DNA from 2 places in the Pseudaeromonas pectinilytica genome. Region 2 is predicted to be linked to the other one. Evidence: predicted binding sites of a transcription regulator. Region 2 holds the regulator's gene; the other holds the start of a gene.
What was found. Region 2 encodes sigma-54, which starts transcription at its own class of promoters, with help from an activator protein. Its sites were predicted from a motif close to TGGCACNGTTTTNGCTT; they were not measured.
Positions count from the first base shown of each region.

Region 1: the regulator sigma-54 is predicted to act here: its motif matches at 1,971-1,987, upstream of ACYVG7_RS18215 (ammonium transporter).

Region 1 is NZ_BAAGVN010000353.1:28,654-32,071, forward strand. It holds gene manA (mannose-6-phosphate isomerase, class I) at 1-512, shown strand, start outside; gene ACYVG7_RS18215 (ammonium transporter) at 614-1,831, opposite strand; gene ACYVG7_RS18220 (LTA synthase family protein) at 2,171-3,418, opposite strand, start outside.
Region 2 is NZ_BAAGVN010000030.1:18,833-22,250, forward strand. It holds gene rapZ (RNase adapter RapZ) at 1-288, opposite strand, end outside; gene ptsN (PTS IIA-like nitrogen regulatory protein PtsN) at 296-742, opposite strand; gene hpf (ribosome hibernation promoting factor) at 745-1,032, opposite strand; gene ACYVG7_RS03045 (RNA polymerase factor sigma-54) at 1,054-2,532, opposite strand; gene lptB (LPS export ABC transporter ATP-binding protein) at 2,585-3,310, opposite strand; gene lptA (lipopolysaccharide transport periplasmic protein LptA) at 3,312-3,418, opposite strand, start outside.

The sequences.
Region 1 (3,418 bases), on a different contig from region 2:
CTTATCCCGGCGACAGCGGTGCCTTTGCTCCCTTGCTGTTGAATCTGGTCTATCTGAATCCGGGCGAATCATTATTCCTGCCGGCGCGGACCCCCCATGCCTATTTGCGCGGGACCGGGGTGGAGGTGATGGCCTGTTCGGATAATGTGCTGCGTGCCGGGCTGACCGATAAGCATGTGGACAAACCTGAGCTGTTGGCGACGGTGGAATTTGCCATCATGTATCCGCAGGTGCTACGACCGGATTATGTGGGTATCGAGCAGATGATCCCGATACCGGTGGCGGATTTTCGTCTCAGCTTCCTGCGTCCGGATGGCCAACATCCTTTTTCGGTCGGTGGGCAAGGGGAAATCGAGCTGCTGTACGGATTGCGCGGCCAGATGACACTCACCGCTGCGGATGGTGAAACCTGGTCGTTGGGACCCGCTGATGCCTTGCTGCTGCCGGGTGGTGGTGCCAGTTACACTCTGAGTGGCAAGGGCAAGTTAGCCTGGGCCCGGGTGAATCAATAACGGGGTTCATCGACGCTTGACCCTGAATTGCGCTGGCGAATCACCATAAAAAACGGCTCCGAATAGGAGCCGTTTGTGTGTCGCTTGCCCGCTGCGGGTGCTTACAACTGTACCTCGTGGGCGGTGGCGCTGATCTTGTGGATCGCCAAGTCCGCCCCCTCGTGTTCTTCTTCCTGGCTCAACCGCAGGCCAACGACCTTGGCCATGATGCCGTAGATGATGAGTGCACCGATCACCGCAATGGCGACCCCCATCAGGGTGCCGATCAGCTGGCTCATGAAGCTGACGCCGCCCATGCCACCCAGCGCTTCGCTGCCGAAGATACCGGCGGCGATACCACCCCAAGCACCGCACAGGCCGTGCAGCGGCCAGACCCCGAGTACGTCGTCGATCTTCGGTTTGCGTTGCAACCAGGTGAACACCAGGATGAAAATGGCGCTGGCAACGCCACCGACCACCAGGGCACCGACCGGATGCATCAGGTCGGAACCAGCGCAGACCGCAACCAGACCAGCCAGTGGGCCGTTATGGATGAAGCCAGGGTCATTACGGCCCAGCAGCAGTGCGACCAGGGTGCCACCGACCATGGCCATCAGCGAGTTGACTGCGACCAGGCCACTGATGGCGGACAACTTCTGTGCTGACATGACATTGAAACCAAACCAGCCGACGATCAGGATCCAGGCGCCCAGCGCCAGCATGGGAATATTGGACGGAGCGAAGCCGACGGTCTGACCGTTACGCACCCGTCCACGCCGGGTACCGAGCAGGATCACCGCCACCAGACCAATCCAGCCGCCCACCGCGTGGACCACCACGGAACCGGCAAAGTCATGGAACGCCGCGCCGAACTGGCCCTGCAACCACTCCTGCACCCCGAACCGACCGTTCCAGGCAATCCCTTCAAACAGCGGATAGACCAGGCCGACAATCAGGAAGGAGCAGGTCAGCATGGGATAGAAGCGAGCTCGCTCGGCAATACCACCGCTGACAATCGCCGGGATTGCCGCCGCAAAGGTCAGCAGGAAGAAGAATTTGGTCAGATCAAAACCATGGTTGGCAACCAGGGTGTGGGCGCCGCTCATAAAGCTTTGACCGTAAGCCAGACAGTAACCGAAGAAGAAATAGGCCAGCGTGGACACGGCGAAATCCGTGATGATCTTGACCAGGGCATTGACCTGGTTCTTGCCGCGAACGGTACCGAGCTCCAGAAACGCAAAACCGGCATGCATGGCCAGCACCATGATGGCACCCAGCAAAATAAACAGGGTATCCGAGCTGGTAACCAGTGTTGCCACTGCATTGTTTACATCCACCACAACTGACCTCCATCGCTACAAAATGGCGCAACCGGCATCCTGGGTTCGCCTTGTTCCGGGTTGTATTGTTTTTGTTAAGCACATTTTTCGCGCAATCGAACCAACTGGGGGAGTTCTTCTGGTGCGCGGCGCAGTGCATATACACAAAGCGTACCAACTGGATTAATGGTCGGAGGCTTTATGGATAACCTTATGATGAAAAGGATAAATATCGTCGCGATGCCGACGATTGATCCCACGGCATCCGATAGCATCAAGCACTAAATTGGAGCGTCAAAACAGTGCAAAGCACCAACAGCAGGAGGGTGAGTCCTGCTGCTGGATGCCGCAGGACCGGAATTAATGAGAGAAGGTATCGGCGCGGAAGGTTGCTTCGAGGGCCTGCTGGTAGCTGGCCGGGTCGAATGTGGGCTCCTTGCCCAGCAAGGGGTGCAGCACGGGCTGTGGCAAGTCAGGGACAAACTGGCTATCCCCGAGCAGTGCCCGCGTGACTTGCCCGGCTTGGAATAGCTGGCGTACGTTCTGGTATTGCTGGTTCAGCGGACCGCTGCCTGCTCGGCTGAAGGCCATGAACGGGATCCGGAACGTCAGCTCCGTCTTGGCATGAGGCGGCAACACCCGGGTTCCGGCGTTCATCAGATAGGGCTGGTGATCGCCAAATGCCAGCAACAGATAGCGTTTGCCACTGGCATCCAGGCCATCGATCAAGGTTTGCAGCGAGGCCATGGCATCCACCACCCCGGTGTAATAGGTGTTCAGAGTCTGGCGGTCACTTTCACTCTCGCCAGGGCAAGCGCCCTCCAGCTCTTGCTGGCCGTAACGACTCTGATTGAACGGGCCATGTCCCTGCATGGTGACGGCATAGAGGAGTTGAGGGGCCGAGTCGGCTTGGCTCTGTTCCAGAATGCGCTGCACCAGAGCCCGGTCGCTGGTATAGAAGCCTTTCTGATCCAACGTATTGAACTCGCTGTCGAAATGGCCGTGCTGATAGCCCAATGCCGGAATGGCTTTATCCCGTCCCCAGAAGTTCTGTTTGTAGGGATGATAGAAGTGGGTGCTGTATCCCATGGCCCCTGCACTGCGAGCCAGACCCGCCGCCTGATCGGCCAGATAGTAGTAAGGCACTATGCCCTGTTTCAGCAGTCCAACCGGTAAACCGGTATTCATCTCGAACTCGGCCAGTACCGTCATGCCGCCCGTGGTCGGGGAGTGGATCTGCTGCTGCACCGCCTGCACCGTTGCCGGCAGCTTTAGCACCGGAGCCGGTTTGCAGATGCCGCCTTCCCAGCCCAGCCAGAGCGCCTCATATTGCATGACGATGACCAGATCCCAGGCCGGTTGCTCTGTGGCGTCGGTGCTGGGGCTGATCAAGGGTTGTTGCAATGGGGATGCGGCGGCCGGGTAACTATAAATGGAGCTGCCGGAGACCAGGCCGTTGATCAGATCGAACAGGTAGAGGGACGGGCCGCGGCGCACCATGTCCCTGTGGTAACTGGTTTCATTATTGAAATAGTTGATGTTCGGGCCGAGGACGGTATTGCTGGCCTGAATCGCAAACACACTGAAGCCGAAGAAGGTGATGAGGAC
Region 2 (3,418 bases):
ACGGATCAGCGTGGCATTGTCAGCATCGGTAAAAATACTGGAAAATTCGATATCGCTGGCCTGACGGATTTGGCCCAGCAAGTTGTCAATATCGCCGCTTTCGTCCGGCATGTTGCGCACATCAATACTGACGGCGAGTTGGTCATAACGATCCCGTGCTTCCAGCACCAATTGGGGCAGTAAGGTAACCGGAAGATTATCGACACAATAGTAGCCTAGGTCTTCCAGGACACGCAGGGCTATGGTTTTTCCTGAGCCAGAGCGGCCACTGACCACGATCAATTTCATGGGCGCCTCAGGGGGCAATCATCAGTTGATAGAGCGCTTCGTCACTCTCGGCCTGGCGCAGTAAACGACAAAAAGCCTTGTCATTCAACTTGCTGGCGATGAGAGAGAGCGTCTTGAGATGGGTTTTACATTCACTTTCGGGTACCAGCAGGGCAAACAGGATGTCGACAGGCTGGTTATCGATCGCATCGAAGGCAATGCCTTGATCCAGTGTTAGAAATACCGCTGTCAGTGGATGACCGTCCGGGATCCGGCCATGAGGAATGGCGATGGCCCCGCCAATGCCGGTACTGCCCATCTTTTCACGGGCCAACAGGCGTTCAAATAGCTCTTGCTCATCCAATCCTAACCGCTGGGCGGCCAGTTCACTGATGAGTTCAATGGCGCGTTTTTTACTGGAACAAGGGACTGCACTTTTGGTGCAGTCCCTGCTAAGAAAGTCCTGAATTAACATAGTTACTTACTATTCAATTTTTCTTTGTGCTTGATGATCTGGCGATCCAGCTTATCAATCAGCGTGTCGATTGCCGCATACATATCGGCCTGCTGGGAATTGGCAAAAATCTCGCCACCATTGACGTTGAGTTTGGCTTCGGCGATCTGGTTGAGTTTTTCAACCGTGAGAATGACTTGAACATTATTGATTTGTTCGAAGTGACGCTCCAGCTTGGCAAATTTGCTATTTACGAAGTCACGCAGCGGGTCGGTAATTTCGATGTGATGACCTGACAGGTTAATTTGCATAACGTCTTCCTTTTGTTTGGCCTACAACAGGCGTTTGCGCTGACTGGATGGCGGTATTGACAAAGACTCTCGATACTTAGCGATGGTCCGTCTGGCTACCATAATACCTTGTTCAGTAAGCAAATCCGCGATCTTGCTATCGCTTAAGGGTTTTGCTGTATTTTCAGCCGCGACCAGCTTCTTGATCAAAGCCCGGATTGCGGTGGAAGAACACTCCCCTCCATTATCAGTATTGACGTGACTTGAGAAAAAGTATTTAAGTTCGAAGATTCCACGAGGCGTATGCATGAATTTTTGTGTGGTCACACGCGAAATGGTCGACTCATGCATTTCTACCGCTTCGGCGACATCATTGAGAACCATGGGCTTCATAGCCTCTTCACCATATTCGAAAAAGTCTTGCTGCTGCAACACGATACAATTCGCTACTTTCAGCAGGGTTTCATTCCGGCTCTCCAGGCTCTTGATAAACCATTTGGCCTCTTGCAAGTGTGAGCGGATAAACTGACTGTCACTGCTGTTTCGAGCGCTGCGGGCCATGGAGGCATAGGTTTCGTTGATGCGAATTTTCGGCATGGCATCTGGGTTTAATTCTACCACCCACTTGCCCTGCTTCTTGCTGACCGCGACATCCGGAATCACATATTGGGAGTCGCTTTGGATAATACTGTTGCCAGGCCTCGGTTCCAGATGCTGGATCAGATCCAGCGCCTCCTTGAGTTCTCCTTCCTTGAGCTGCATCTTGCGGGCCAGATTGCGATAGTCCCGACTGGCCAGCAAGTCCATGTGCTCTTGCAGGATAGTTTTCGCTTCTTGAAGCCAAGGTGTGGTCTGTGGATATTGCCCCAGTTGGATCAGCAAACACTCCTGGACGGAGCGAGAGGCGACACCAACGGGGTCAAAGTGCTGAACTCTCTTGAGTACGGCTTCAACCTCATCCAGCTCGACTTCACGCTCGTCAGACTGCACTGCTTCAAGGATGTCCTCCAGGGTGGCCGTCAAATAGCCTGAATCATCAATTGCGTCGATGATCGAAAGCGCAATCGCCTGATCCAACTCGCTAAATGGTGTCAGTTGCATCTGCCAAAGCAGGTAATCTTGCAGTGTTTCTGTGGTCTCACCCTGATAGACAGGCTCATCGTCGCCGCTGGGTAAGCCACTGGCCTGATGGGTTCCTGCGGTATAAAGCTCATCCCAGGTGGTATCCATCGGCAACTCATCCGGCATGTTTTCCTGATTGAGTGCGTCGCTGGTGTTGAGCTGGCTACCATCCTGCTCGTCCCTGGCCTCGTCTGCTGCTTGCGCGTCGTCCCGTTCTTGCTCCGACATGGGCTCCAGATTATCACTCTCCTCCTGCTCCAGCAGGGGATTGGCATCGAGTGCCTGCTGGATCTCCTGTTGGAGCTCCAGTGTGGAGAGTTGTAGCAAGCGGATCGCTTGCTGAAGCTGTGGCGTCATGGCCAATGACTGACCAAGGCGCAACTGTAAAGTCGGTTTCATTAGTATCGCTCTTTCCTTAAATCGACAAACCGGGTCCTGCAGAGAGTGTTACCTATAGGGTGAATCCTTCTCCCAGATAAACTTTTTTCACCTGTTCGTTGTTGAGAATTTCGCTTGGAGCGCCCTCGGCAATAAGCTTGCCATGACTGACGATATAGGCTTTCTCGCAGACATCCAAGGTTTCTCGTACGTTATGATCGGTAATTAATACCCCAAGCCCACGATCGCGTAAATGTTCGATGATGCGTTTGATGTCGATGACCGAGATGGGGTCTACACCGGCAAATGGTTCATCTAACAGGATAAATCTGGGGTCTGCGGCCAGAGCTCTGGCGATTTCCACCCGCCGCCGTTCACCTCCGGAGAGGCTCATGCCAAGGCTATGGCGGATATGACTGATGTGAAACTCCTCGAGAAGAGACTCCATCTTGTCCGTTCTTTCCTCCCGGGTGAGATCACCACGGACTTCCAATACGCCCATTAAATTTTGTTCGACCGTGAGGCGACGGAAGATCGAGGCCTCTTGCGGCAGGTAACCAATGCCATTTCTGGCGCGCTCGTGCATCGGCAGAGAGGTGATGTCGATGTCATCGACCGTTACGCTACCGCCATCTTGGGGAACCAGACCGACGATCATGTAGAACGAGGTGGTTTTCCCGGCGCCATTTGGCCCGAGCAAACCGACGACCTGGCCGGTTTCAACTTGCAGGCTGACGTCACTGACCACGGTGCGGCTTTTATAACTCTTCTTCAGAGCGCTGGCTTTTAACAACGACATCTTATTGACCATCCTTCTGACTGGTCTGCTCTTGCAACTGTTCCGGCAAGAAAACAGTCTTGACTCGTGAGCCCTTGGCGGTACTTTCAGCGGCCATCTGCTGTTTCT